DNA from 3 places in the Vibrio gangliei genome. Region 3 is predicted to be linked to each of the others. Evidence: predicted binding sites of a transcription regulator. Region 3 holds the regulator's gene; each other region holds the start of a gene.
The links. The regulator CRP, encoded in region 3, controls carbon source genes, mostly activating them, when cyclic AMP is high. The targets are predictions, from matches to a motif close to TGTGANNNNNNTCACA.
Positions count from the first base shown of each region.

Region 1: a site for CRP is predicted at 6,609-6,624, ahead of udp (uridine phosphorylase). Genes of this name have one in related genera too.
Region 2: a site for CRP is predicted at 2,790-2,805, ahead of gltB (glutamate synthase large subunit). Genes of this name have one in related genera too.

Region 1 covers NZ_AP021869.1:1,592,817-1,603,433, forward strand. Annotated here, with positions in the region: gene ycfP (alpha/beta hydrolase YcfP) at 1-43, opposite strand, end outside; gene Vgang_RS07250 (phosphotransferase) at 191-1,156, opposite strand; gene lpoB (penicillin-binding protein activator LpoB) at 1,156-1,740, opposite strand; gene Vgang_RS07260 (YcfL family protein) at 1,757-2,146, opposite strand; gene Vgang_RS07265 (COG3014 family protein) at 2,143-3,522, opposite strand; gene hinT (purine nucleoside phosphoramidase) at 3,626-3,976, opposite strand; gene Vgang_RS07275 (Card1-like endonuclease domain-containing protein) at 4,474-5,637, shown strand; gene udp (uridine phosphorylase) at 5,757-6,527, opposite strand; gene Vgang_RS07285 (CBS domain-containing protein) at 6,782-7,198, opposite strand; gene Vgang_RS07290 (bifunctional GNAT family N-acetyltransferase/carbon-nitrogen hydrolase family protein) at 7,389-8,933, opposite strand; gene Vgang_RS07295 (sugar efflux transporter) at 9,143-10,327, shown strand; gene Vgang_RS07300 (patatin-like phospholipase family protein) at 10,441-10,617, shown strand, end outside.
Region 2 covers NZ_AP021869.1:519,788-530,404, reverse strand. Annotated here, with positions in the region: gene arcB (aerobic respiration two-component sensor histidine kinase ArcB) at 1-710, opposite strand, end outside; gene Vgang_RS02405 (diguanylate cyclase domain-containing protein) at 707-2,452, opposite strand; gene gltB (glutamate synthase large subunit) at 3,068-7,612, shown strand; gene Vgang_RS02395 (glutamate synthase subunit beta) at 7,605-9,074, shown strand; gene Vgang_RS02390 (DUF1499 domain-containing protein) at 9,255-9,641, shown strand; gene mtnN (5'-methylthioadenosine/S-adenosylhomocysteine nucleosidase) at 9,732-10,427, shown strand; gene btuF (vitamin B12 ABC transporter substrate-binding protein BtuF) at 10,482-10,617, shown strand, end outside.
Region 3 covers NZ_AP021869.1:2,353,337-2,363,953, reverse strand. Annotated here, with positions in the region: gene Vgang_RS10980 (Na+/H+ antiporter NhaC family protein) at 1-890, opposite strand, end outside; gene Vgang_RS10975 (YicC/YloC family endoribonuclease) at 1,060-1,926, opposite strand; gene rph (ribonuclease PH) at 2,101-2,829, shown strand; gene pyrE (orotate phosphoribosyltransferase) at 2,953-3,594, shown strand; gene Vgang_RS10960 (aromatic amino acid transport family protein) at 3,822-5,027, shown strand; gene crp (cAMP-activated global transcriptional regulator CRP) at 5,367-5,999, opposite strand; gene Vgang_RS10950 (phosphoribulokinase) at 6,244-7,113, opposite strand; gene Vgang_RS10945 (YheU family protein) at 7,223-7,438, opposite strand; gene Vgang_RS10940 (TIGR02444 family protein) at 7,517-7,987, opposite strand; gene Vgang_RS10935 (ABC transporter ATP-binding protein) at 7,989-9,896, opposite strand; gene kefG (glutathione-regulated potassium-efflux system ancillary protein KefG) at 10,350-10,617, shown strand, end outside.

The DNA of each region.
Region 1 (10,617 bases), 760 kb from region 3:
TGCCTGGGCTAGTGCTGTCGAAGCCATGTAAATAAATGATCATTGAACCATCCTCAGTTCTCGATAGATAAACTCAATCTACCACGATTATTATGGTTTTAAACCACTGTTTCTACAATTTATGCTTTATGAAACATGAATAGTGATCTACGTAACTCTTACCATTCGACATTGCATAATTAATAACCGCCTAATAACCGTCGAGAGCGAGTTGACGACTTAATATTTGTATCGCTTCTTGGTCTGAAGCTCGCCCATATAAAGAGTAAGTAATGCTATGCCACAACAAAGCCATGAAGCGTAATAAAGGAATCCAGCGTTGAACCATTTCTCGCCATAACGGCTCATTGATGGCTTTAGCATGTGTATTGCCATTTTTTATATCCATTGCAAGTCGCCATTTCGCATACGCTTTAACACTCAAATCAACATCAAACTGCCCGGCAAGAATGCTGGTTGAGACATCCAAAATGGGGCTCGCCATAGCGGCATATTCCCAATCGATAATCACTAATTCTGAATCGTCTTTCTGAATAATATTATAGTCGCCCAGATCGAAGTGACATAAACAAGCAGGCGCAACAGAAAGCGTCTCTTGATACAAGTCATCACACAGAGACAATAAATGGTTAAAACGATAAGTTTGGCTAGGCGTTCGCTGTTCTGGTTCTAATGACTGCCAATACGTTTTTATGCAGCGGGCATAATCAAATGATCTAACAGGGTGTGAAGACATTAAATCATCGTCAAATAGCGTATTTCCCTCTTCAAATCGATGTAACAACGACAAACACTTCATCACACTCTCTAGAGCATCATGATGGTCAACTTGAGTGAGAGTAGTACCATCCACCCACTCGACCAACAAGCCTTCAGAAAAAAGGTTTTCTACCCGTGGTGAAAATGGTGCTTGCTGTAGAACGGATAATATTTGAAATTCATTCCCACGCTCAAGCGATAAAGCCTGCGTAGAAACAGAATGTGGCCGCCATACATAATGGCGGCCACATTGGGTGGATATTTTCCAACATTGATTGGTCAATCCTCCAGAAAGAGGCTGAGCACTGATAGTTTGTTTAAACCATTGTTTTTCTAGCATCACTAAACTCGGTTCTTGTTTAGTGGCTTGTAACCAGCACTCAGTCACTGACAACATTACATTCCGAAGAAACTTTTCGACTCTTGCTTACGGATCTCAGTTTCATCAGCCCATTGGATCAGGCCGGTTTTCAAATCCATTAAACGCATGGTCATTTTGTAGTACACGTCTTTATCACTACCCGCTTCTTTCACAATGCTTGATAGGTTGCCATAAAGCATGTATTGCGCCCCCATCATTTGACCAAATTTGATTGCACTGCTTTGGTCAACCAACTCGTCATTGTTTTGGAAGTTCAATTGCTTACGAACATCTTCTACTTTTGTCATGTCAACCAGCTGGAACTTACCAGAGTTCAGCATTTTAGTGGTGATTGAATCTGTGATGGATTCTGTATCAATATGCTCACTGGTTTTGTTACGAATGTTGTCCACATACACAATTGGACGACCTTGAATGGCGGCAACAGAACCCGAAGCCAGCATGCTGTCTGCCATTTCATTGGCAATTTTTTGTAGATCAGTCGAGCCGAAATCTACTGTTGTGGTTTCCGCAGAATTGGCGTCGCCATACTGAACCTTATTTGAACAGCCACCTAAAATGACAGCTAAGCTAATTAATGCAATTGCTGTTTTTTTCATTCGTTACTTCCTTTCATTAATCTTGTGGGCGAATTTGAATGCGGAATTGTGTCGCATTCGGGTTCACAGACACTTCACTTAAAGTCATTGATTCATAACCGCGTAGGATAAACTGACGCCAAGCCCCTTGCTTCGCATTCACTTCTAGCCCTTGCTCATCATACCAATAAAAACGATATTGCAGATTTTGCGTATCTTGAGAGTTATTGATGATCTTTACTAAACCGCGAGTATTACCGTTATTGGCTTGAGTATCAATGGAGTCAATTGTCAAATCATCATCTAGTGCCGTGTCACTATATAAAACTTGCTGACTGGCGCTATCAATACGCAATCCAGCGGTATTACTGCTAGAACATCCCGCTAAGGCAACAAGTCCTAAGCCTATCACTAACCATTTTTTCATTGAATTACTCCTAATTGTTTATGCCAAGCTGTTACTGTATTCCCTTGACGCGAAAGCCATAAAAACGTTCGGCGATTTTCTTTTACCTCAATTGAGTATTGATGGCTACCCGAGGAAATCGTGTATTCACCAGGCGTAAGATTAATACTGCTGCTAAAAACTTGAGCCGGTAATGTTTGCCAGCTGCGCGTGTCAGGCTGCTCTGTGACAATATTCCATATATTCGCAATCAACTCTGACACACCAGAATCATCGGCTTTGGCTGCTTGATGCCTTAACTGATCTTTGGTGTACAAACGTAGCCCTTGTTTCAGCACCATAGTGGGAATACGCTCACTGAGATCATTTTCTGCCATTAAATTGGTATCAGATAAAAGGCTAGCAGTTAACGCTTGATTATTTAATGTTAACGGGCTGAAATTTTGTACTTTAACATTCTTATACACAGGCAACGCGACACTATAAAACTTGGTTCGACCCGAGCTGTCCCAAATCGGCAATGAAAGACGCCAACTACCACGTTGTGCCACCACGCCCCTTTCATCAATCACGATAAGTTGTCCATTGCCCCGAGGAACCGCCTTCGTATCACCATATTGTTTCACCAAAGCATCCAAATCTTGTCGCATGCCCAATTTTTTTGCTACACGGATGGTGGCATCAATAATCTCACGGTTTTCTGGATAAACTGCTAATGCACGTTTGTAGTCAATGTAAGCATCATTAAGTTGATTATCCGCTTCAAATAGTAATGCAGATAAGTATAACAAATACCCATTTTGTACAGCTTGCAAGGTTTTCCCTGCATCAGGGTACTGAGAAATAATGCTGCCAAGATTCGGCTGAACCCCATTCTTTTTCATTTGTGCCTGTGCGTCTTTTAACTCCGCATCTCGGCTTTTACGCGCTTTTTCTTGTACTTGATTGGCACGGCGCATTTCAACTAATGCGCCTTGAAAATCATTATTCTGTAAATAATTTAACCCTAAATACAGATGTAAATAACCAAGCTCATAATCGGCAGGGTTATACGTGGTTAAATTATCATTGGTTGCTAAGGAACCCGCTTGATTCGCACTTTCACTTACAGAGATAGTCGCGCGTCGAGACAGTTCAGTATAGGCTTTATCACTCAGTTGAAACGACGCAAAACTGTTTGGGTAATTCTCAGCTAAGAATGACACCCGCCCCTTTTCCATATTACTTAAAACCGGGCCACCGATGTCTGAGTCAATGATTTCTTGCTCTGCACTTTTAAAATCGCCTTTCGCGACATCTTGGTACATATCTTTATTTTGTGCAGAGTAATGACTAAAAAGATTACCTGCAGATAAATTCGCGCAAGCACTTAACGTTAAACAGCATACTGCAATCATGATCATTTTTATCGAGCGGCCCCAATACGAAGCAGCAGTAAACTGAAAAGTCGAAACTGGTAACGATTTTATCTGCATTGATTTCATCATAATGTTTAGCGGCCTAGTTAACTAACATTGGCCCTAAAGGTTCGCCACCTACTAAATGCATATGAATATGATAGACCTCTTGTCCACCATGAGCATTGCAGTTCACGATAAGTCGGTATCCATTTTCGGCAATGCCTTCTTGTTGAGCAAGTTTCTTTGCCACGGTAAATAAACGCCCGAGTACACGTTCGTCGTCTTCTTCTACATCGTTTACTGTTGGAATTAACTTATTTGGAATAATTAAAATATGGCTTGGCGCTCTTGGATTAATATCGCGAAACGCAGTGACAAGGTCATCTTGATACAGCATATCTGACGGGATCTCTTTACGGATAATCTTGCTAAAAATCGTTTCTTCAGACATTTCTCACTCCTAATTCGCTAATCGATATTATTGCCTTACGCCACATGCTGGATATTCATCCATCCAATTGATCTGGAATAACTTTCACCATGTAGGGCTTATTAGTATGCGACAAGCCTGCGGATATCACAATATTTTCTCTTGCCAGATTTCCTTGCTTAGAGCGCTGAATTTACAAGCGAAATTGAATTTAATTTGGAACTGATCACACTTTTTATAGTCTAGTTTATACATGCAGTATGTGGTTTTGAGCATGACGAGTGACTTATTTTACTAAATAATCAACGCTTGCCTTGTTATTACCCCCGGTTAGCCACATATTGAATATGAGACATAAGTCACTGTACTTTTTATCTATTACTCCGTTTGACTGTGACTTAAAACATTGACTATCGATTACTTACCTTTCCTGTGTTCATCGCTTCATACCTTCGACACACTAAAGTTGAGTCATTGAATTTATTATATTTTAGCTAATGCTAACAAAGGAAATTAAGATGGCGGTTCATGTTGGAATCATAGATCAAGACCCCGTTCGTTTAATCACCCCACTTTTGGATAACCGCTCTGAATGTACTCACATGGCATTTATCGGTGACCATGAGCAACTCGAAATGTATCAACGACTCGAAACCGTCGTCAGCTCTCGCGGGATCAGCTCTGAGTTTTTCGAAATCCCAAGTGCGGTTAATACTTCAGCTATAAAGGCAAAAGTCAAAGAACTCGCAGAACGTTTAAGAACACGTGATGACAAAATCTTTCTTAATGCCAGTTGTGGGTTAAGACACCGACTACTCTCGGTTTATGAAGTGATTCGCAGTTATAACTGGCCTATCTTTGTTGTTGAACCGTTTAGTGACAATCAATGCTGGCTGTATCCTGACAACCAACCTGAACAACAAGTACAAGACCATATTCGCATCAGTGATTATTTAACCATTTTCGGTGCTCGCAGCGAATTTCCAACCAATGAAATTCCAGCCCCACTTGATGCCAAATTACATGAATTAGGTAAACGTTGGGCAGGTAATGCTTTGGAGCTTGGCCCAGGTCTTGCGACTCTAAACTACTTGGCTACAACCTGCCGTAAAGAGCAAAAACTGGATGTTGAACTAACCGAGAAACAACAAGGTTACCGTGAACTTGATATGTTAATCTCCGACTTAGTTGACATCGAACTTGCCACTTATGAAAACGGCATTCTCACCTTCTACAATGAAGATGCTCGCCGTTTCTCAAATGGTGAATGGTTGGAAAACCTTGTTCACAATACGGTACGTGAAATTCAAGATGAATTGCCCACAATTCAAGATCACTCTTTAAACGTGCAAGTGTACCGTGAAAGTGGTAGTCGCGAAGTGCGTAATGAATTAGATGTAGCGACAGTGGTCAACAATAAGCTGCATATTATTGAATGTAAAACCAAAGGCATGCGTGATGATGGTGACGATACCTTATACAAACTGGAGTCGTTACGTGATTTACTCGGTGGCTTACAGGCTCGGGCTATGCTCGTGAGCTTCCGACCAATGCGTCACAATGATATTTCTCGTGCCCAAGATCTTGGGTTAGCATTAATTGGTCCAGATGAACTCAAAGATCTGAAAAGCTATCTCACGGCTTGGTTTAATGAGGCTGGCGGTCACGAAGAGAATTTATAACTTTCGCTTTATGAGACAAAACCCAAAGCGAAGCCCGCAACAACAAAGCCCAATGATCGACATCATTGGGCTTTTTTATATGATTAATGCGCTGGATTTATAAAATTTCTATTTTACTTTTACAGTAATTTTCTCGCCGCATTCACTACCACTTCGATCGAGCGAGTTTCTGCTTGTTTTAGCGTCTCATGATCTGGGATTTCATCTTTACTACGGTTCACAATCACACCGGCAACACAGCCCGCTTTAAGACCAGAACTCGCACACATGGTCAGCAACGTTGCCGACTCCATTTCAAAGTTCAACACGCCCATTTCTTGCCATTCTTTCATTGAACCCTGAAAGCGTGATACGACACGACCAGTAAAGGTATCGTAGCGTTCTTGGCCTGGGTAGAACGTATCGCTTGATGCTGTGACACCAGTATGTACTGTGCAACCCACTTCTTGCGCAGATTGTTTCATCGCAGTGGCAACATCAAAATCCGCTACAGCAGGGAATTCCATTGGAGCAAAATGCAAACTTGCCCCATCTAAGCGTACAGAGCCGGTGGTGACAATCATATCACCCACATTCAAATGAGGTTGAATCGCCCCTGTTGTACCCACACGCAAGAAAGTACGAACACCAAGTTGCGCCAACTCTTCTACCGCAATAGAGGTTGATGGGCCACCAATACCGGTAGAACATACCACAACAGACTTACCATCAAGTTTCGCACGAAATACCGTGTATTCACGGTGACTAGCTAAAAACTCAGGCTCATCCATTAACTTAGCAATTTTTTCTACACGCGCTGGATCGCCCGGAATAATTGCAAGCGTTGCGCCATTTAAATCTTGTTTGTTCACGCCTAGGTGGAATACGTTTTGAGAATCGGTTGGTGCCACAATGTGCTCCTTAGTTATCGTCTGCCAGAGGGTTTGGCTAAAAAAGATGTTGCTACTGTAATGCCGCCGCATCGCTATTAACGTGATTAAACTCACATCATCAATGCAACATGTATACATAATAAATCAGCTAAACGGTTGCCATCACATTTTAATTCACTTCAGTTGAGGTTCATCATTTGAACCAATAAAAAAGGCCGCATCGATATGCGACCCAACAATCTGGTGTAGATTACACTATACCCGAGTGACGATTATAGTTGATGCTTGAAGCTCTTATCTAGATTATCGCTAATGGCTTTGAGCACTTCTCGGCGAGAAATAATCCCCACCAATTTCTTATTCTCAACCACAGGATAAACTTTAGGTTTACCTTCTTGCATCATGTTCGCCAACTCAATAACCGACATTTCAGGGCTAATAGTAAATGCGTCTTTACGCATACAATCACCCACAGAGTGCGTATCTTGGCAATGATAGCTCACCTGAATTAAACGATTGAGTAAATCTTGTTCTGATAAAAAACCGACCACTTCATTTTTTTCATTCACCACAGGCCCCCCAATATTTTGGGCGGCTAGCACTTTTTCCAAAGCAATCGGCAATGTCATATCAACACTAAAGGTGACGGCTCTTGGGCGCATATAATCTCGAACTTTTAACGATGCCATAAACAACTCCTTTTATTTTGTATTTATCAGGGGCTTTCGTTTTATGTAGCACATTTGGCTTGTTCTTTAAGTGTCGCCTAATTTCTTGATTTTACTAAATGGATTGCGTCAATTTTGTTAATAGCTGTTGCCAATGACACGTTTATCTAGGCCCAAAGACCCTACGTCATTGGCAACATTAGGACGAAAGTTACTTCTTCGCGCGGTTATTCACTGGTGAGAATTTATACAACTCGGGGCGTCGATGTTTGAGGTTGGTCACTGAACCTTCACTATGTAGCATTTTCAGTTTCGATAAGTCCACATCGGCATAAATCATCATCTCCGTATTCGGATCGGCTTCAGCAATGATGGCATCATGAGGGAAATATACATCCGATGGAGAGAACACCGCCGATTGCGCGTATTGAATATCGACGTTATCAACGCGAGGCAAATTACCGACACTACCACTGATTGCGACATAGCATTCATTTTCAATCGCCCTTGCCTGCGCACAAATGCGAACACGTAAGTAACCATTCTTGGTATCTGTCCAAAACGGCACAAACAAAATTTGAATACCTTGCTCAGCTAGCATCCTTCCTAATTCAGGGAATTCGACGTCGTAACAAATTAAGATACCAACTTTACCGGCATCCGTTTCCATCACACGAACTTTATCGCCACCTTCAATTACCCAATCCCACTCTTCATGTGGCGTGATATGGATTTTATATTGCTCTTCGATGATTCCGTCACGGTGTAACATGTATGCAATATTGTACATCTTTCCGTCACGCATCACAGGCAAACTACCAGCAATGATATTGATGTTATAAGTGACCGCTAGGTGGGAGAATCGTTGAATAATTTCATCTGAATACTCACTTAAATAACGCATCGCTTCCACCGAGCGTAAATCCGGAGCCAGCCCCATTAGTGGCGCACTGAAAAACTCTGGGAATAAAGCAAAATCCGATTGGTAATTCGCAAGAGAAGTAATGAAGAATTCCGCTTGGTTCACCAAATCATCTAATGACATGACATGACGCATTTGCCATTGCACCACCCCAATGCGGACAATGTTTTTTTCCGTCGCGTGAATGGAAGCCACTTCTTCTTCGTAAAAAATGTTATCCCACTCTAACAACGTGCCGTAACCTTGCGATTTTTCATCTTCAGGTAAATAACCACGCATCAAACGTTTTACATCGAAATCGTTAGATAATTGGAAGGATAAAATAGGATCGTGAATCTCTTGGCGTTTCACTTTATCGATGTATTCACTGACTTTCATCTCATCGGAATACTTTTTAAAACCAGGGATACGGCCACCGGTCAAAATGGCTTTCAAATTATTGGCGCGGCACATTTCTTTACGAGCTTCGTACAAACGACGCCCTAAGCGCAAGCCACGATAATCTGGGTGCACAAATACATCCAGACCATACAATGCATCCCCTTTCGAATTATGCTGAACCACATCATTCTCGTTGACCAAATCGCTGTTTTTATGCGGAAGAGAAAAACGGCTGTACGCCACTTTCATGGTCAACGCTGCCGCGACCATACGGCCGTTATCTTCAATGCAAACTTGGCCATCTGGAAACTGCGTAATCAAATCACGAATAGTCGATTCAGGCCAGGCACCACCCACATCAGGAAAGACGAGATCCATCAATGCGGCCAGTTCTTCGTAATCTTCAGGAGTGACCGTTCTTAAATTTAACAGCGGGGTATTATTTTCATCCATAAATTTATGCTCCATAACAATCTATAAATTCATTATGCAGACTCGAAATATAAATTCCACCACTCTAATCCACATTACTTGAAAATCAGCAGCTTATACATTCACTAAGTGAGTACTATTTGCTCCTTCCGTATATTTTTCATTCAGCAGCTTTGCTATCATGCGCGCATTACCTCCCAATTCAACACTCATGGTTCAACATTTACGCAATGAAAAAACTACTTTATTCACTGTTCCCAGGCAATCAGCCAGATCAAACGTCGGTCTCCCTACTATTTACTTGCTTTTTCGTAGGAATAGCAGGCGCATTTACCATGCCGACCATGAGTTTATTCATTTCTGAAGAAGTCGGAGCGCGCCCTTATTTGATCGGTGTTTTTTTCATGGTAATGACGATTTCCGGTGTCATTGTGAGCCAAATTATTGGTTGGTGGTCAGATCAAGGTATAGACCGAAAACGACTCATTTTAATCTGTAACATGATGGGAGCGATTGGTTTCATTATTTTTGCCTTCAATCGTAATTACTGGGTGCTTTTGGTGACTTCCGCTGTTTTCATTAGCGCTACGTCAGCTTCTATACCACAGGTGTTTGCTCTCGCTCGTGAAATACTAGACAGAAACACACGCCCCTCTGAAACGTTCAGTTCTCTGCTTCGCGCGCAAATTTCATTAGGTTGGGTAATCGGCCCTCCTATTGCATTTATGATCGCGACCGGCGTAGGTTTTACTCAGCTATTTTTATTAGCCGCCAGTATGTTCATCATTCTGTGTGCAGTCACGTATTTAACCCTACCGCAAATGGACCCTACGCCTAAGCATACTCATTTTGACCCAAGCGATTCTATTTGGCGTGACAAAAACATCATCTTACTGGCGTTGTCTTTTGTATTCATGTACTGCTCAAACAACATGTACATCATCAGCATGCCTCTTTACATTACTCACGACATGCAGCTCGATTCTTCTGTTGCAGGGATCATGATGGGTACCGCCGCGTTAATTGAGATTCCAATTATGCTGCTTTCCGGTCGTTATGCGCTTAAATTTGGTAAGAAGAAGATGATCACTGCCGCCATTTTAGCAGGCAGCCTGTTCTACGTTGGCGTGATCCTTAACAGCAGTTTTGTTGGCTTTGTTTTATTACAATTCTTAAATGGTATTTTTATTGGCGTAACCGCGGCTTTAGGGATCTCTTATTTCCAAGATTTAAAACCGAAGAAAATGGGACAAATCACCACGTTGTACTCCAACGCCATTAAAACCGGTGGCGTATTAGGTGGTGTTTTAGCTGGCATGATTGCGGATATTTTTAGCTTTGAGATGGTGTTTTGGGCATCGTTGGTACTTAGCCTGATGTCCTTTCTTACGATTCTAAAAGTGCGTGATGTGTAACAGTCCGTCCTCCTGAACCGTCCTATATGAATTAGAGACACATTTTTTATGTGGTTTATATTATCGAAATATTTAGTTACATTGATATAAATTAAGTTTTACAGGGGTGAGTTATGCAAAAGGCACTGGTAGTGGAAGGCGGAGCGATGCGTGGGATCTTTTCTGCAGGTGTGCTTGACCATTTTCTCGACAATCAATATCAACCCTTTGATTTTTGTATTGGTGTCTCAGCTGGCTCAACAAGCCTTGCCGCTTGGATCACTCAGCAACAACGCCGAACTTATACGGTG
Region 2 (10,617 bases), 760 kb from region 3:
TTCGGATATTCAAGCCAAATGTCGTATGCCAATTCTCGATTTTCGGTAAAGACCGTGTTATCGGTGCTTTTAATTTGGCGTAAGGTCGCTTCGTCTTTATATACATCATCGATTGACATCCCGACTAATTCGGATTGAGGCATGCCAAGCAACTCCTCGAACGATTTATTACAACCTAAAAACACCCCTTCTGTGCTGCGATAATAAATTAAGTCAGGCGAGGCATCGAGAAATGAACGCATTAACGACGTACTTTCAGCTAGCTCCATCTGAGTCCGCTCACGGTGATAAACTTCGTTTTCAAGGTCTTGCATCATTTCAAGGCGAGCTTCCTCTGCCTTTTCTCTTTCAATGATCTCTTGATTTAATTTATGAATATTCTGTTGAAGTTCGAGGTTCAGCTGATGATCTCGTTGACGCATGTCTTTGAGCTTCACCACCATATTACTGAGTTTTTGCCTTGATTCTTCCAGTTGATCAACCACCACCGTCAGAAAATACACCGCCCAAGGCGTGATCAATAGACCAAAGAAGATGGAACGGATGATCACGATATTATCGACTTCTCCACGCCAAATTATGCTCACAACGGCTTGTATTGATACAGAGAAACACACCAATGCCAACGCCAGTAACATGGAAAAACGCACCATGCCCAATTTAACCAATAAATCGACATAATATTGAGCGAGTTTTTTTAATAACTTCATGAAGAACTCCGCTCAGAATGTGAGCTTTCTAATTGTGAAAGGAAACGCACTTGAGTTTGATTACCACCGGCTTGTTTGGCCTCATTTAATGCTTGATAAGCCAATGTCACCATTATCTCTGGTTCAAAATGGCGTAGCGGTATAGCGCTCGACACACCAAGACTTGCGGTCATTTTTATCTCGCGCTCACGGTGCCTAAATTCAATGTTGAGTTTATCTATCGCCGCATGAATTTTATCAACGACTAACTGGCAGGCCGGCATTTGTGTTTCAGGCAATAAGAAAATAAATTCATTTTGTTCATTCACTGCCAATAAATCAGCCCCTCGCTGGATCGCTTGTTCTAATGCGCTCGCAGCAAGCGACAGCACTTCCTGGGCCGATTCATCCCCATACTGTTGTTGATAACTATCTAAATTATCCAGGTGACAAATCATGACGGTTAAGGGGGATTCTTGACGAAGATGCAATCGCCACACTGCCTGTAATTGACTGTCAAAATAGCGCTGATTAGGCAAATGCAATTGAGTATCAAAGTAACATAAGCGTTCTATTTCAGAATAGGCTTTAGCCAGCTTTTGCTCTGCAGCAATATGTTCAGTTACATCACGTGCAATAACTAAGCATCCTGTGTTACCAGTAAAAGGTTCTGTATAAGGCGCTTTGAGTACATCCCACCAAACAGGCTCACCGTGAATATTTTTCACCATATCGATGAAACGCAACGTATTGCCTTTCTCTAACACTTCTCGGTCAGACTCTTCAAAACGCTCAATAAGATGCTGCGGTAATAGCTCTTCTAAGCTGTGCCCAATGATCTGGTCGGGGCTCGCAATGCCTAAAGAATCGGCATAGGCTTGGTTGCAAGCTTCATGAACTCTTTGCTGGTTCATCAAGGCGATAGGGTAAGGAGAAGCGGTCAAAATGGACTGTAATAAGGTTTCGCTTTTCTTTAGATCCAATTCCATGGTTTGCCGTTTAGCAATTTCATCACTGCAAGATTGCTGCATATAAAACCAATCCGACACATCATAACTGATGCCAATACTGCCGATGATTTTACCACCTTCAGATTTCACTGGAGTAACATGAGTTTCAAGTAAACAACTATCACCAGCCGGCGTCGTCGTCCAACGCTTGTTAGAAAAACCACTTTCTATATTGTCTAGCAACATCATACCGCAGCCTTCCATTTCTCGATGGGCCCAAAAGCGTTGATAGGCGGAATTAGTGGAGACTAAATTTCCATCGACATCTTTAAGAAAAACGAGCTGAGATAACGCATTAAATGCTTGTAGGCTCAGTAATGATTCTTGACTGAGATTTGCGATTGGTTGAGGTAATGTCGCATGAACCGCCCATACCTTTTTGCTATCAACGATAGATTGGCTAAATGTGAAATGCACGCGGATTTTATGATGTTCAGAAATAGACCAATCTTGAAGAGGAGAACTTTTCGCCTTATCAATCATCGCCAACAGGATCTTAGGTGTAATCAGTGATGGTGCGAGATATCGTTTCCCGACACGGCGAATCGATAGGAGCTGCCTAGCCATCCGGTTAGCATCAACAATTTCACCATCTTGGCACCCAACGAGGAATATGGCGGTCGGCGTTTCTTTAACAAGTGCCACCACTTGCTTGGTATTACGGAAATAAAAGTAATACACCACCGATAAACACAGCAGTACAAACACGATATCGACTAATATTCCATGGCCTTTTAAGTACAACCAATCCATTTATCACCTATCTAACCATTCAAAATAACGAATCATCTTCTGTTATCTTACAAGCAATCGCATAGAATGTGGGGCTATGGGCTCACAATCCGATGATATTTTTATTCATCCCCTCCCCTTTAGTTAGTGTCAATAATATCAACCGCACTAAACAGCACAAATAGATTGGAACGAATTTTTAAAATATATATTCATAAAAACAGCATAAAATTCAAACCATCAGCGTATTTTGCTCTTTTAATATGCAAAATAAGAAAAAAAAATCATCACTTTTATTCAACTTTCGTTGGAATTACATAGTACAAAAATGTAGGATGGGTGAACGATTCTGTGTTTTCGTGATAGGAATCACGTCAAAATTCAGGAGTAAATCGCTAGCACTTCCTTTTAAAAAAGCATAAAACACTGGATATGTGTTCAAGCAGATACAAAAGGAACTAAGGAACCGCTTTTTTCGCAAATACTTTTCTGCGAATGGTTGAAAGGAATCGCACTTACTAGACCGAGCAATGTCGAAGTAAGTTGAAGATTATAAGTAAATAAAAGGACAAAGTGGCTTTAAAGAGACGCATTGAAGCGAATCAAAGCTGCTATTTAACTTGGAAGGATGTACCTATGGTAAGTAGAGAGCACAGTACACAAGGATTGTACACTCCCGAGCTGGAGCATGATGCCTGTGGAATCGGTTTTGTTGCTCACTTGAAAAACCGTAAATCCCATGCGGTAGTAACCCAAGCACTCGATATGCTAGCCCGAATGGAACACCGCGGTGGTCAAGGTTGTGACCCATGCAGTGGTGACGGTGCGGGTATTCTGCTGCAAAAACCTCACGAATTTCTATTAGAAGAAGCGGTCAAGCTTGGTATTAAGCTCCCTTCTTTCGAAAAATACGGTGTTGGTGTGGTTCTTTTCCCTAAAGATGAACACAAACGCCAACAATGTCGCGATATCCTAGAGCGTAATGCCAAACGCCTTGATCTTGAGATCTTAGGTTACCGTGTACTGCCGGTTGATAACTCAATGATCGGTGAAGATCCTTTAAGCACCGAACCGCAATTTGAGCACGTTTTCATCTCTGGTGGCCCAAGTATGACGCCGGAAGAGCTTGAGCGTAAACTTTACGTATTGCGTAATTACACCGTTCGCGTGTGCTTAGAGTCTGTATCAAACATCGGTGATGATTTTTATATTAACTCATTGTCTTATAAGACTTTGGTTTATAAAGGTCAGTTAACCACTGATCAAGTTCCCCAATACTTCCTTGATCTACAAAATCCAACCATGGTTACGGCCTTGGCGTTGGTTCACTCTCGTTTCTCAACCAATACTTTCCCTAAATGGCGTCTCGCTCAACCATTCCGTTACATTGCGCACAATGGTGAGATCAACACAGTTCGCGGTAACTTGAACTGGATGAAAGCGCGTGAAGCCATTTTAGAATCGGATCTATTCTCAAAAGCGGAAATCGACATGCTATTGCCGATCTGCTCTGAAAATGGTTCAGATTCTTCTAACTTTGATATGGCGCTAGAGTTATTAGTGCTTTCAGGCCGTAGCTTGCCACACGCTTTAATGATGCTTATCCCTGAAGCATGGCAAGAAAACAAGAACATGGATCCAGCGCGTCGTGCCTTCTATCAATACCACGCCAACATCATGGAACCATGGGACGGCCCAGCGTCTGTTTGTTTCACCGATGGTGTGCAAGTAGGGGCAACACTTGACCGTAACGGCTTACGTCCGTCTCGCTATACTGTAACCAAAGACAATTTCTTGGTAATGGCATCGGAATCTGGCGCAGTGGAAATTGCCCCAGAGAACATTGAATACCGTGGCCGCCTACAACCAGGTCGTATCTTCGTTGCTGATCTAGAACAAGGTCGCATTATTTCTGATGAAGAAGTAAAAGATAGTATCGCAAAAGCGAAACCTTACGAGCAATGGGTTCAAGACAACCTATTAACGCTAAAAACACTGCCTGATGCCGACAATATGCACCACCAGCCTTCTGCGGCTAAATTGCTACAGCATCAACAAGCGTTTGGTATCACAACAGAAGAAGTCAACGACATCATTCACGTTCTCGCTGAAACTGGCTATGAACCACTGATGTCTATGGGTGCTGACTGGCCACTTGCGGTTCTATCACACCAATCCCAGCATTTATCTCACTACTTCAAGCAGCTGTTTGCTCAGGTGACCAACCCACCGATCGATCCGATCCGTGAGCGTATGGTTATGTCACTCAACACCTATCTAGGTCGTGACCATAACCTCCTGACTGAAACACCAGAGCACTGTCGTAAAGTAGAACTTGAGTCTCCAGTTCTATCTAACGATGAACTTGAGAAATTACGTGCGATTGATAACGAGCATCTACAAGCGAAAACGCTCGATATCGTATTCCGTGCAACGGAAGAACCTGGCAAACTGGAACGTGCGCTAAAACGTATTTGTCAGTACGCAGAAGATGCGGTCATCGATGGTTATTCAATTATCCTGTTAACGGACCGTGCGACTAACTCTAACCACGCAGCCATCCCTGCAATGTTAGCTGTCGGTGCAGTACACCATCACCTTATTCGTAAAGGTCTACGAGCTAAGTGTGACATCGTGATCGAAACCGGTGATGCGCGTGAAACACACCACTTCGCCACACTTGTTGGCTACGGTGCCAATGCGGTTAACCCTTACTTGGTGACAGAAACGATCGTGGATCTTCAGAAGAAGAAAAAACTCGATCCAGAAGTACCAACCGAACAATACTTCAATAACTATCGTAAAGGTATCAATGCTGGTCTATTGAAGATCTTCTCGAAAATGGGGATCTCGACTCTACAGTCATACCACGGCGCTCAAATCTTTGAAGCTCTAGGTATCAGTAAAGCGGTGGTAGATAAGTACTTCACCGGTACTGTTTCACGTATTCAAGGTCTAACCATTGATGATATCGCACGCGAAGTATTAGTTCGCCACCGTGTGGGCTACCCAACTCGTGAGATCCCAATTCAAATGTTGGATGTGGGCGGTGTGTATCAGTGGAAACAGCGTGGTGAAAAACACTTATTCAACCCTGAAACCATTTCTCTATTGCAACAATCGACTCGTAATAAAGATTACGCGCAGTTTAAGCAATACGCGAAAGCAGTGGATGATCAAGGTGACAACGCAGCAACACTACGTAGCCAATTGGACTTCATTAAAAATCCAGCCGGTTCTATCCCGCTAGAAGAAGTGGAGCCAATCGAAAGCATCTTAAAACGCTTTGCTACCGGTGCGATGAGCTTTGGTTCTATCTCCTACGAAGCGCACTCAACTCTGGCTGTTGCCATGAACCGCATTGGCGCGAAATCTAACTCTGGTGAAGGTGGTGAAGATCCAATTCGCTTTGAGAAAAAAGCCAATGGTGACTGGGAACGCTCTGCTATCAAGCAGGTCGCTTCAGGTCGTTTCGGTGTGACCTCTTACTACCTAACTAACGCTGACGAGCTACAAATCAAGATGGCTCAAGGGGCGAAACCAGGTGAAGGTGGTCAGCTACCAGGCGATAAAGTGGATGATTGGATCGGTGCAACCCGTCACTCTACTCCAGGAGTTGGCTTGATTTCACCACCGCCACACCACGACATTTACTCAATCGAAGATTTGGCTCAGCTGATCTACGATTTGAAAAACGCTAACCGTGATAGCCGCGTGAACGTGAAGCTCGTATCAGAAGCGGGCGTTGGTACTATCGCATCAGGTGTAGCGAAAGCAAAAGCTGACGTTGTCCTAATTGCAGGTTTCGATGGCGGTACCGGTGCATCTCCGATGTCTTCGATTCGCCACACAGGTTTACCGTGGGAACTTGGCCTAGCCGAAACTCACCAAACCTTGCTTAAAAACGGCCTACGTAACCGTATCGTCGTACAGTCTGATGGCCAAATGAAAACGCCTCGCGACTTAGCGATTGCAACGCTACTTGGCGCAGAAGAATGGGGCGTGGCAACCGCAGCACTTGTGGTTGAAGGTTGTATCATGATGCGTAAATGTCATAAGAACACCTGCCCAGTTGGTATCGCGACACAAAACAAAACACTACGTGAACGTTTCGATGGCCGCGTAGAAGATGTGGTAACCTTCTTCCAATACATGGCAGAAGGTCTACGTGAAATCATGGCTGAGCTTGGCTTCCGCACTATTGAAGAAATGGTTGGTCAATCTCAAAAACTGAAAGTTCGCGACGATATCCAGCACTGGAAATATAAGAACCTTGATTTAAGCCCTGTGCTTTATATTCAAGAGCCGCGTGCTGAAGATGGCGTTTACAACCAGAAACAGCAAAATCATGGCCTTGATGAAGTACTCGATCGCAAGTTAATTGAAGTGGCGCAACCTGCTCTTACTAAAGGTGAAGCGGTTGAAGCGCTATTCCCAATCATCAATACCGACCGTAGTACCGGTACTATGCTATCGAATGAAATTTCGAAAGTGTACAAAGACCAAGGCTTACCAAAACCAATGAATGTCAAATTCACCGGTTCTGCTGGCCAGTCATTCGGCGCGTTCCTTGCAAAAGGCGTGAAGTTTGAAGTGGAAGGCGATGCTAACGACTACTGGGGTAAAGGCTTATCTGGCGGTACGCTAGTACTCTACCCTGACCGTCGTTCAACCGTTGTTGCTGAAGATAATATCGTGGTAGGTAACGTATGTTTCTACGGTGCAACCTCTGGTGAATCATTTATCCGCGGTATGGCGGGTGAGCGTTTCTGTGTACGTAACTCTGGTGCACACGTTGTGGTTGAAGGTGTGGGTGACCATGGTTGTGAATACATGACTGGTGGTTCTGCCATCATCCTTGGCTCAACAGGCCGTAACTTTGCTGCTGGTATGAGTGGCGGTGTGGCGTATGTTTGGGACAAACAAGGTGACTTCGATACGAAGCTCAACCCGGAATTGGTGGATCTTGACCCAATCGAAGCTGAAGATAAAGCGTTTATCAAAGACATGCTAACTAAGCACGCTGAGTACACTGGAAGTACTGTAGCGAAAGATTTCTTAGCAAACTTTGATGCCAATCTCGCAAGCTTGGTGAAAGTCATGCCACGTGATTACAAAGCCGTATTACAAAAGCGTAAACAAGCCGCAAACAAGGAAGAGTTGGAGGCCGTAAATGGGTAAGCCTACTGGATTTTTAGAGCATGGTCGTGAACTACCGAAAAAGATCGATCCGAGTGTTCGCATACAAGACAACAAAGAGTTCGTACTAGATGAGGAGTTTGGTAGCAAAATCAATACTCAGGCTTCTCGTTGTATGGACTGTGGCGTGCCGTTTTGTCATAGCGGCTGCCCAATCGGTAACATCATTCCGGAGTTTAACGACGCGGTTTACCGTGATAGCTGGGAAGAGGCTTGGAATATTCTAAGCAGCACCAACAACTTCCCAGAGTTTACGGGACGTGTGTGCCCTGCTCCGTGTGAAACAGCCTGCGTACTTGGCATCAACCAAGATCCAATTACCATCTGTAACATAGAGAAAAACATCGTTGAACGTGCTTACAAGGAAGGCTATGCCAAACCTCGCAAACCACGTTCACGCACTGGTAAAACCGTCGCCATCGTAGGCTCAGGCCCTGCTGGCTTATCAGCGGCTGAGCAACTTAATGCTGCTGGTCACACCGTGACGGTGTTTGAGCGCGATGAAAAAATCGGTGGTCTACTACGCTTTGGTATCCCTGACTTTAAACTCAGCATGGATGTTATTGATCGTAAACTCGATTTAATGGCAGAAGCTGGCGTGAAATTTGAAGTAAATGCTCACATTGGTGTCAACATCAATGCTCAGCAATTACGTCAAGAGTTTGATGTGGTACTGCTAACTGGTGGTTCTACGGTTCCTCGTGATTTACCTATCCCAGGCCGTGAGCTTAAAGGGGTTCATTTTGCGATGGAATTCCTCGGTCAAAATAACCGCCGTGCTAACAATATGGATCTTAAAGGTGAAGAAATTCACGCTAACGGTGATCATGTTGTGGTTATCGGTGGTGGTGATACCGGCTCTGACTGCGTAGGTACCTCTAACCGTCATGGCGCAGCAAGCATTACTCAAGTTGAGATCATGCCAATTCCGCCAGAAAAACGCCCAGCGAATCAACCTTGGCCACAATATCCAATGATCATGAAAACCACGACTTCTCACGAAGAAGGGTGTGAGCGTCATTGGAACATTTTGACCAAAGAATTCATCGGTGATGAAAACGGCAATGTCAAAGAACTACGCATTGCTGATATCGTTTGGGATGATCCTAAGCCGGGTGAACGTCCTGGATTTAAAGAAGTGGAAGGCTCTGAACGAGTTATTCCATGTACCAAAGCATTCTTAGCGATGGGCTTCTTACATCCAGAACCAACCGGTGTATTGGCTCAACTGGATATTAAACTGGATGACCGCGGTAACGTGGCAACCAATGGCTATCAGACCAACCAAAAAGGCGTATTTGCTGCAGGTGATATGCGTACTGGTCAGTCTTTAGTTGTACGTTGTATCAATGAAGGTCGTGAATGTGCTCGTGAAATTGATGCTTACCTGATGGGTAACTCACACTTAGAAGCACGTGCGGATTCTTTAATGAAGTCAGCGTAAGCATTATTTCATATCAAATTGCATACCAAGCCCCGAGATTATTCGGGGCTTTTTTCTTGTAAACGGCAAGATAATGACACAGCGATCAAATTATCATTATTCAATGGATGAGTTTAGATGCGAAAACTGAGTATGCTAACTATGTTTATAGTACTGACAGGCTGTAGCCAGAGTTATGCCATGAAAAACAATAATCCCGATCTGTTATGCAGTTCCAAACCTAACTGTGTTTCCACACAAGAATTAAGGACCGATTATCAAATTCCACCTTTTGAATTAGTGTCGGCAGATACCAGCATTGATGAGATAGAGCGTGTCGCTTTAACCCTTAAACGAACCAAGACGGTTGAGAAATCTGAACACAGATTACACCTTGAATCCACGAGCCTCATCTTTCGGTTTGTTGATGATGTACACATTGTAATCGATGGTAATCATCTACAAGTTCGTTCTAAGTCACGTGTTGGCTATTCCGATTTTGGTGTCAATAAATCGCGTACCGAAACCTTGCGCCAAAAGCTGATTGAAGCGAACTTGGTTAAGCCCAATCCCAAAAAGACGAATTGAGAAATCATTTTTCAATTGTGAATTTTTAGATCGTCATGACTCCTGTGCTACAATCGCGCCCATATTAGAACCGTAATAGAGATACTGATTATGAAAGTTGGCATTATTGGCGCAATGGAACAAGAAGTTGCCATTCTAAAATCTGCTTTAGTTGGCTGTGAAAGCACCACCAAAGGAGGTTGTACGTTTTACACAGGTACTATTCATGATGTAAAAGTGATCTTACTTCAATCTGGCATTGGTAAAGTATCGGCCAGTATTGGAACGACACTACTGATTGAATGTTTCCAACCTGATGTCATTATTAATACCGGTTCTGCGGGCGGCTTTGATCCCTCTCTGAATTTAGGCGATGTCGTGATTTCCACCGAAGTTCGCCATCACGATGCTGATGTAACCGCATTTGGCTATGAAATGGGTCAAATGGCAGGTCAACCCGCAGCGTTTGCCGCAGCTCCAACTTTAATTGATATTGTTGAAAAGACACTGGCAGATATGAAAGATACTCATGCTGTACGTGGTTTGATTTGTACCGGTGATGCCTTTGTTTGTACTCCTGAAAAACAAGCTTTTATCCGTCAGCACTTCCCTAATGTGATTGCAGTGGAAATGGAAGCCTCAGCCATTGCTCAAACTTGTCATCAATTCCGCATGCCATTCGTGGTCGTGCGCGCGATTTCAGATGTAGCGGATAAAGAATCACCAATGAGTTTTGAAGAATTTTTACCACTAGCGGCTAAGCATTCTTCAGAGATGGTGATCAACATGCTCACACGCATGAAGTAATCGATAATGAAATGAGCCATGTATTTTTGCATGGCTCAATCAAGGATTTTGATATTGTTCAATAGCCGAAAAATTGGATTGCTATCCTATTTATTCCTCATCATTAGTACTTCAACTTTTGCTACGGAAACCGAGCCTCATGTCGCTCAGCGCATCATTACGCTTTCACCTCATGCGACCGAATTAGCCT
Region 3 (10,617 bases):
TCCTGCATGTTGGTAAAGCCTGCGTAAATGTCTTTGCCCAGATGAGTTAACGCGTAATCCGGTACGGAAAATAAACTCACAGCACCTGCAAACACAATGCCTAAACTGAGCACAACAAACACATTCAGACCAGACACCGCCAATACTAAAATAGTGATGTAAGGTAAAATCTTTAACCACTCGATATCGGTTGTGGTCGGCGTTTGGGTGGCAGTGCTGCTAAAAGCGAAAATGATGAGCGCGATGATCGCAGCCGGCACGGCAATCTTAAAGTTTTCACGAAATTTATCTTTCATTTCACAGCCTTGCGAACGCGTCGCGGCAATGGTTGTATCAGAAATGATGGATAAGTTATCACCAAACATGGCCCCACTTAAGACCACGCCAGCGGTCAGCGGCAAGCTCATGCCTGCAGAATGGGCAATGCCAACCGCCACTGGCGCAACGGCGGCAATCGTGCCCATGGATGTGCCCATCGCGGTGGCAATAAAGGCTGAGATCAAAAAGATGCCCGGCAAAATCATGCTGGTTGGCAGCAGGGATAATCCAAGGTTAACCGTGGCATCGACACCGCCAGAGGCTTTGGCGACAGCAGCAAATGCACCTGCAAGTAGGTAGATCATACACATCGCAATGATGTCTTGATGGCCGACACCTTTCAAAAACTGCTCAATGGCTTTATTGATTTTGTCTTTGCTGAGTGCAATCGCCACCACAATCGCAGGCAAGGCCGCAATAGGCGCAGGTAATTGATAAAACGCGAAATCCACACCTTCAAACGTTAAGTAAGCACCCACTCCAATAAATAACGCCAGAAATACGCCGAGTGGTAATAGCGCCAGTGCAGAAGGCGTGATGTTATTGGATAAATTGGGTTTAGGCGCAGACATAATATTCCAAACAATTTTCAAACAGGGCGCGCAGAGTAAAGTGTGAACAGGGAAATGTCAACGTCTAGACGTCTAAATGGCTGTTTTGGGCTTTCATGATGAATCATACAAATAACAAAAAGCCCTCAACAAAGAGGGCTCGTTTGGTATTTAAGTAAAGCGCTATGGATTATTCAATATTCTGAATTTGCTCACGCATCTGCTCAATCAACACCTTCAATTCAACACCTGAAGCGGTGACATCAGTGCTGATCGACTTTGACGCGAGCGTGTTCGCTTCGCGGTTGAATTCTTGCATCATGAAATCGAGTTTTCTGCCACAAGCGCCGCCTTTTTTCATGATGTTAGTGGCTTCTTTAACGTGAGAATCTAAGCGATCAAGTTCTTCTGCTACATCAGATTTTTGCGCCAGTAGAATCAGTTCTTGCTCTACACGAGAGCTGTCGAGTTCAATTTTGGCTTCTTCAAATTTATTCAGTAGACGATCACGTTGCCATTGTAGGATTTCTGGCATGCGAGCACGTACTTTCGCGGCTTCTTCGGTAATCGCAGTTAAGCGTTGCTCAATCAGAGACTTCATGTTGTCACCTTCACGGCCACGCGCAGCGATGAAGTCAGCAATCGCTTCTTCAAAACCTTCAAGCAATGCTTTTTGGATGGTGTCCATGTCTTGCTCTGGCGCTTCCATCACACCTGGCCAGTTCATTACTTGGAATGGGTTGATGCGAGATTCTTCACCAGTTAAGGCCATCACTTGGTTGGCGGCTTTGATGACTTGCTTAGCCAAATCTTCATTGATGTTTAAATCGCTTTGCGCTTTAGAGTTAGCTTCAAAGCGTAAGTGGCATTCCACTTTACCGCGCGCTAAACGCTTACGAAAACGCTCGCGTAGAATCGGCTCTAGGCCACGAAATTGTTCTGGTAAACGGAAGTAAGTTTCAAGGTAGCGTTGGTTTACACTGCGGATTTCCCATACGGCGTTGCCCCAATCAGCTTTGATTTCTTTGCGGGCATAAGCGGTCATGCTGTAGATCATGAAAAGTTACCTAATCGAATTATGTGATGGTTTTCTGCGGTGGATATTATCACAGTCTAGGACAAGGTGGTTTGTTTAATCTAAGTGGTTTGATGAATCGTCGTTAAGATCGCTTTTTGATGACAAGATCGTTATAATCTCGCCCCAATTCTATTGCTAATCAGGGTTATCTTTATGTCTTCAACGTTACGTCCAAACGATCGCGCCGCGGATCAAGTTCGTCCTATTAAAATGACACGCAACTACACCGCTTATGCTGAAGGGTCAGTATTGGTGGAATTTGGTAATACCAAAGTGTTGTGTAATGCCAGTGTTGAAGAAAAAGTACCGGGTTGGCTAAAAGGTCGTGGTAAAGGCTGGGTCACAGCAGAATATGGCATGTTGCCTCGTGCAACGCATACACGTAACCGTCGTGAAGCGGCAAGTGGTAAACAAGGCGGCCGCACCATGGAAATCCAACGTTTGATCGCGCGAAGTTTACGTGCGGTGGTGGATTTAGATGTGCTGGGTGAAATGATGATCACGGTGGACTGTGATGTGATTCAAGCCGACGGTGGCACACGTACAGCCTCGATTTCAGGCGCAAGTGTGGCATTGGCCGATGCGATTCAATCGTTAGTGGATTCTGGCAAATTGAAAAAGAACCCGATGAAGTGTCATGTTGCTGCGGTATCGGTAGGTATCATTGGCGAGCACGCTTTATGTGACTTGGAATATGTCGAAGATTCGGCGGCGGATACAGACATGAATGTGGTGATGACCGAAGAAGGCAAGATGATCGAAGTACAAGGTACAGCAGAAGGCGAAGCGTTCTCTCGCGCTGAGCTTAATCAATTGCTCGATCTGGCTGAGAAAGGTATCCAAGATATTATTGAAGTTCAGAAGGCAACCTTAGCAATTTAATCAACGTTACTCGTTTCTCGAAAAAGCGATCTTTGCTCTGTCGAGAAACGCGCAGCGAAGCGCCCGAATAACGGCTCTTTCGAAATAATAAAGTTAAATACAAATACGACAGTCAGGATAATTATGAAAGCATATCAACGTGAATTTATTGAGTTCGCTCTTGAGAAACAAGTTCTTAAATTTGGCGAGTTTACTTTAAAGTCTGGCCGTAAGAGCCCGTATTTCTTTAATGCTGGTTTGTTCAATACTGGTCGTGATTTAGCGCGTTTAGGTCGTTTTTATGCTGCTGCTTTAGCCGATTCGGGTATTGAATTTGATGTGCTATTTGGCCCAGCTTACAAAGGTATTCCAATTGCGACTACCACCGCTGTCGCTCTAGCTGATCATCACGATATTGACACGCCATATTGCTTTAACCGTAAAGAAGCCAAAGATCATGGTGAAGGTGGCAACTTAGTGGGTAATCCATTAGAAGGCCGCATCATGCTGGTGGACGATGTGATCACCGCAGGTACTGCAATTCGTGAATCGATGGAAATCATTAAAGCGAATGGCGCTGATTTAGCGGGTGTATTGGTGGCAATCGATCGTCAGGAAAAAGGCAAAGGTGAGTTATCGGCTATCCAAGAAGTCGAACGTGACTTTGGCTGTTCGGTGATTTCAATCATCAGTCTAGGTGACTTGGTTACTTACCTTGAAGAGAAAGGTGATAATGCTGAGCAATTAGAATCTGTTAAAGCATATCGCGCTCAATACGGCATCTAATCTTAGCCAGAAAAACCGGTTAAACAGTGAACCCTGTGGCTACTTTGGTCTCAGGGTTTATTTTTATTTACATACTGTAATTATTTCGATACATATTAATAAAAGCGTAAATGGCGGCATTTTTGTAGAATATTTGCGCAAAACTGGGATTCTTCACCTCGATTTCATTCTGTAAAGTCGGTAATGTGTCAGATTAATATTCCACCTAATGATAAAAAGACAGACACATGAGTAATTCAAAGGTTTTTGGTAGTACTTTGATCATTGCTGGCACCACGATTGGCGCAGGCATGTTAGCTCTACCTATCGCATCTGCTGGCTTAGGCTTTAGCACTTCTCTCATCATCATGATTGGTATGTGGGCCTTGATGGCGTATACCGCATTATTAATGCTGGAACTGCATCAGCATGCGGATCACGATGCCACGCTACATACACTTGCCAAGCAATTTTTGGGCGAGAAAGGGAAATGGATTGCGACTTTTGCGATGCTGTTTTTGTTTTATGCGCTATGTGCCGCCTACATTGCCGGTGGTGGTGGCCAATTTAATGCCAAATTGCACAATTGGTTTGCACTGGATGTGTCCAATGGTATGGGCACGTTGATTTTTACCGTTATTATCGCGGCGATTGTGACTTTCGGTACCTCTTCAGTAGACCGAGTAAACCGCGTGCTGTTCACCTGTAAACTGGTTGCCATGGCGGTGATACTGTTTTTCTTAACGCCGAATATTGAGCCGGTACATTTAGTGAATATGCCACTAGAAAAAGGTTTGATCATTGCTGCGTTACCAGTGATTTTCACATCATTTGGTTTTCATGGCAGCATTCCTGCCGTTGTGCGCTATTTAGAATTGGACATGAAATCGCTGAAAAAAGTGATGGTGTTTGGCTCGTTGCTGCCGTTGGTCGTCTACATTCTGTGGCAGTTGGCCACGCTCGGGGTGGTGGATCAAGCCACACTTTCACAAGCGGGGGATGTGACGGCGTTAGTGGGGACGCTTTCTCAAGTAATTCATAATCCAATGATTGCTCAAGTTGTGTCTATATTTGCCGATCTTGCATTAATTACGTCTTTCTTAGGTGTGAGTTTAGGTTTATTTGAATTCCTTGGCGATAGCTTGAATAAGAATCAGAGCAAAAGCGGTCGTGTTGTGATTGCATTGGTGACCTTTGTTCCACCACTGTGTTTTGCATTGTTTTATCCACAAGGTTTCATTATGGCGCTGGGCTATGCAGCGATTGCTCTGGCTATCCTAGCGATTTTATTGCCAGTAGTAATGGTAATGAAATCACGTCAGCAGCACCAAGAGACACAAGCCTTTACTGTCGGTGGTGGCTCATTGGGCCTAGGATTAACTTTATCGATGGGTATTGTGATCATTGGGGTACAAGTGCTGATTAGTGCGGGAGTGTTGCCGGCGATAGGGTAGTTTCGATACTCGTGTCTAGGTCGCTGCGCTTCTCGAAGCTAGGAAAAAAACTAGAAGTGCAGTGGTTCTGGGACGCATACTCGGGAGCCGGACAGAATAATTGACATTAGTTTGTATCGGTGCAAAATTTTCTCGGCTCTCGGCTCTCGGCTCTCGGCTCTCGGCTCTCGGCTCTCGGCTCTCGGCTCTCGGCTCTCGGCTCTCGGCTCTCGGCTCTTATCCTTTTCGAGTTACAAGCAGCGTAGCGCCCGAATAACGAAACTCGAATACCAAAAAAGCCACTGAACTCTCATTCAGTGGCTTTGTTAATTTTTGCACTATGTATAAAACGAAAGGCGCTTAACGCGTTCCGTATACCACGATAGTTTTACCGTGTGCAGAAATCAGGTTTTGCTCTTCTAGCATCTTCAAGATGCGACCTACTGTCTCACGAGAACAGCCAACGATTTGGCCGATTTCTTGACGAGTGATCTTGATTTGCATGCCGTCAGGGTGAGTCATGGCATCCGGTTGTTTTGCTAGGTTCAACAAAGTCTGTGCGATACGACCTGTTACGTCTAGGAAGGCTAAGTCGCCAACTTTTTGGCTAGTGATTTGCAGACGTTTTGCCATTTGGCCTGAAAGACGCATTAGGATATCTGGGTTCACTTGGATAAGTTGGCGGAACTTCTTAAATGAAATTTCAGCGACTTCACAAGGCGATTTTGCACGGACCCAAGCAGTACGTTCTTGGTCTTCTTCGAATAGGCCTAATTCACCGATGAAGTCACCTTGGTTCAAGTAAGACAAGATCATTTCTTTGCCTTCTTCATCCTTGATTAATACCGCTACTGAACCCTTAACGATGTAGTATAAGGTTTCTGCTTTTTCGCCAGCATGGATCAAAGTACTTTTTGAAGGGTACTTGTGGATGTGGCAGTGTGATAGAAACCACTCTAGTGTTGGGTCTGTTTGAGGTTTACCTAGAACCATAATTTGTTACTTCCTCTACAAGGCTTGCTCAGTTTGGAGTCACTCATCCTGAGACCGTCTAAACTGGTCAAATAGAATAGGTGTTGATTAGTTTTTGCTGTAAGTTGTTTTTACAGTCGGCCCTAAATACTACCCCTTTCTCGATGGAATTTCTTGATTTTGATCGCCCAAGACAGGGGTTTTTCAGGTTTAAAACGTGCCCGAACTCACATACTCGACAGTAAGTGTGCTCTTGCTAGCAATTTTAGTCGATTTTTCCGGTTTCGATCAGCTGATGTAGCAACGGCTGAATGATCAGCTCCATGGCAAAACTCATCTTACCGCCCGGCACCACAAGCGTGTTATGGCGGGACATAAATGACCCTTCAATCATGGCGAGCAGATAAGGAAAATCGACATTTTTAATGCCTCGCAATCGGATCACCACAAAACTTTCATCGAGACTTGGAATGCCTTTGGCATTGAGTGGGTTAGATGTGTCCACTGTTGGTACGCGTTGAAAGTTAATGTGAGTTCGAGAAAATTGCGGGGTAATGTAATTTAAGTAGTCATCCATTGAGCGGACGATAGAATCCATCACGGCTTCACGCGAATGGCCACGGTCACGGGTATCGCGTACGAACTTTTGAATCCACTCCAGGTTGACGATCGGCACCATGCCTATCAAGAAGTCGACGTGTTTAGACACATTGACCTCGCCATCGACAACACCGCCATGCAATCCTTCATAAAACAGCACATCGGTATTTTCAGGCAGATCTTGCCACGGGGTGAAAGTGCCTGGCATTTGGTTGTATGGTACCGCCTCATCAAAGCTGTGTAGATAACGACGCACTTTGCCGGTGCCATCTTTGCCATATTGCTTGAAGAAGTTTGATAGTGCGGGGAAGTCATTGGCTTCCGGGCCAAAATAGCTGATGTGTTTGCCTTGCTCTTTGGCTTTACGAATGGCGACATCCATTTCCGGACGTGTGTAACGATGGAAGCTATCACCTTCAACCCAAGAGGCTTTGATGCCCATCATATTGAACATTTTACGGAAAGTTTCAGAGGTAGTGGTGGTTCCTGCACCGGATGAACCAGTTACCGCAATAATAGGATGTTTGGCCGACATGATAATCCTTTCTTTCGACTAAATATTGCCAAACAGTGTAGAGGAATGGCGGATAAGAATAAATAGCTGCTACTTTGCTTGGCTTCTCGTTATGACAAAATCAGGTTAGTTAACGGATTTCATTGATGGCGCGAATATCGACGCTTTCGTGCAGCTCGGAATACACAATCGCAATGCTGCCGGCTTTTAGTTGAGCTTTCACTTGTTTTATCTTGGTATCAAGCGACGTTTCTTGCATGCCGTAGTCGGTGCCTTCGCGCAAAATAAATTCTTTAATTAAATTTTCAAGCGTGTCGGGGGTGATGTCTTGCCAAGGAATAATCATTGTACTGCCTTAAATCAATGAGAGATGTTGGAAATGGAAATGCTCATGAAGATGAGTTTTCGTGTTATTGAGCGCTCATCATTTTTCGCTTTTCTTGGTGTTGAAGAAAATGTCACATAAGTGAGTCGCGCCGAGCTCTTGGCAATAAACATGCGTCATCGGCGTTGTGACTTTGTCGGATAACGTCATTTGATTAATGCAATGCACCAAGTCGGATTGTTGCTGACGCTCTAATTGCAGTTCAAATTGTAGTGACTCGCGGTAAAGGGTATCGGGCAAGTGTGGTTTGGCTTTACGGCGATAATAGCGAAATTGTTCAAGTAATCCTTCAGTGCGCTCTATGGCGGAATCCAATTGTTCCCACTGCTGTTCTGATAATGACAGTTGATGTTCATCTAACCATTTTAGTAATAAGACTAAGTTGACCTTACCGTTATATTGGTTTTGCAGGTGCAAACAGGCTTCTTTAATTTCACGCACACCGTAGTGCTGCAAACTAAATTGCCATAAGCGTTCAAAGGTTAAGGGCAGCGGTTGATAGTCGGTCATATTATGAGCTTAAAGTGTCCAGTTCTTCTTGTAATGTCATCCATTCCATTTCAATCTCTTCAAGTTGAGACTTGCTGGCGGCCTGTGTAGCTAATACTTGTGTAAGCTTAGACTTATTTTCGTCTTGATAGAGAGAAACATCACTCAATTCTTGTTCAGCATCAGCTAATTGTGCACTGATTTTGTCCATTTTCTCTTCGAGTTGTGTCAGCTTTTTGCGAATTGGTGCCGTTTGTTTACGTAATTCTGCCTCTAAACGCTTTTGTTCTTTACGAGCGGCAGCGCTATTCTGGCTTGGCTCGTTGCTGCTGGTCTCTTGTGCGTCTTTCTTATCTTGCTTTTGTTGCTCGGTGAGCCATTTGTAGTAATCGCCTAAGTCACCATCAAATGGCACCACTTGTTTGTCATCCACGAGGTAAAGATCATCGGTGGTCGCGCGCAATAAGTAACGGTCGTGACTGACGATAACCATTGCGCCCTCAAAAGTTTGCAGTGCCATCGTCAGTGCTTGGCGCATGTCGAGATCCAAGTGGTTGGTCGGTTCATCGAGCAAAAGTAAGTTGGGTTTTTGCCACACGACTAAAGCGAGAACTAAACGGGCTTTTTCACCGCCAGAAAACGGCGCGACTTTATCTAGCGCTTTATCACCAATAAACCCAAAGCTGCCTAAGTAGTCTCGCAGTTGTTGTTCGGTGTGATTCGGCGCGATTTGCATCATGTGTTGTAATGGCGTTTCTTCTGGGTGCAAGGTTTCCAATTGGTGCTGAGCAAAGTAGCCAATTTTCACTCCTTGCGAATAGGTGAGATCGCCACCTTGTGGTTTTAGCTCACCGGAGAGTAATTTGATTAAAGTCGATTTACCCGCGCCATTGCGACCGAGTAAACCAATGCGGCTGCCCGGCACTAAATTTAAGCGAATGTGTTTTAAGATCAGGTTGTCACCGTAACCGGCGGAGACTTGATCCATCATGATGATTGGGTTTGGCAAAGCCGCAGGTTCACGAAATTCAAAACTGAATGGGTTATCAAATTGCGCCGGGAGCACTTTTTCCATTTTCTCTAAGGCTTTAATTCGGCTTTGCGCTTGTCGTGCTTTCGAGGCTTTGTAACGGAAACGGTCGATGTAGCTCTGCATGTGTGCCATTTGCTTTTGTTGCTTCACATACATGGCTTGTTGTTGCATGAGTTTTTGTGCGCGTTGATTTTCAAACGAAGAATAGTTGCCGGTGTATTCATTCAATAACTGGTTTTCGACATGAATGATACGCCCGACAATTGGGTCGAGGAAATCACGGTCGTGCGAGATCAGAATCAAGGTGCCTGGGTAATTTTGCAGCCACTTTTCTAGCCACAGTACGGCGTCTAAATCTAAGTGGTTGGTCGGTTCATCGAGCAGAAGTAAATCAGAACGACACAATAGCGCCTGCGCCAAGTTCAAACGCATACGCCAACCACCCGAAAATTGAGTGAGGTTCCACTGCATTTGCTCTTGGCTAAACCCGAGGCCATTCAGTAACTCTGCGGCGCGTGATTTGATGGTGTAGCCGCCAACGGTTTCGAGTTTGCCGTGCAATTCTGCCACTAAAGTGCCGTCGTCAGCTTGTTCTGCAGCGGCGAGCTCGGATTCGAGTTGGCGATATTCTCGGTCGCCATCAATCACGTATTCTAAAGCGGCGCGCTCTAATGCTGGCGTTTCTTGAGCAACCCAAGCTAACTCCCAATGAGTTGGCATTTGAAAATTACCCGCATCAATCGAGAGCTCATCTTTCAAAAGGGCAAACAAGGTTGATTTACCACAGCCGTTTTTTCCAACTAGACCTACTTTGTCACCGGGATGAATCGTTGCAGAGGCTTGTTCTAATAAAGGTTTGCCGCCGCGCAGTAATTGGATATCTGAGAATATAATCATAAGGATCTTAGTTAGGTTTGGGGTTGGAAATCATCGACTGAAGTGAAGTGTTTTCGGGTTCTTCACTGGGGTAGGAATATTAGGGGTTTCAAGGATAAATGTCGATCATTATGCAATTTATACCCAAGTAACTTCAAGATGCTAGTTTCAGCAAGATTAAAACAAGTTTTAGGCAAGGCAAATTGAATTTGATCATAGCTATTCTATCTCTATTTAATTTAACGCCGCATAAAGCTTGTTTTAGCTTGCCCTTCGGGAGCTTCATCCAAGCCTTTACACTGCGTCAGATTCGTTTGAAAGGTGATTCACATTCCTATACAAATCTTTCTTGTTTAAAGACTTGGATGACAGCTCTGAATTCTGCATTTTGAAGTCACTTGGGTATAAGATATGATGAAGTTGTTAAGGACTTTTTCACTGTTATCTGTTTTTATTGATAATAGAGGGGCTAGGATGGCACAGACTCACCAAACATCGTCACATTCATCTTACGAGGGGAGCGATAAACCTCGGATTCTACTTATCTACGCGCACCCCGATCCTGAAAATTCTGTTGCCAATCAAACCTTACTGAAAGCCATTCAGGGGCTGTCTCACGTCACTGTTCACGATCTCTATGCACGCTATCCCGATTTTTTTATTGATGTGGCTGCCGAACACCGCTTGCTGCTTGAACACGATGTGATCGTGTTTCAGCATCCTCTGTTTATGTATTCTTGTC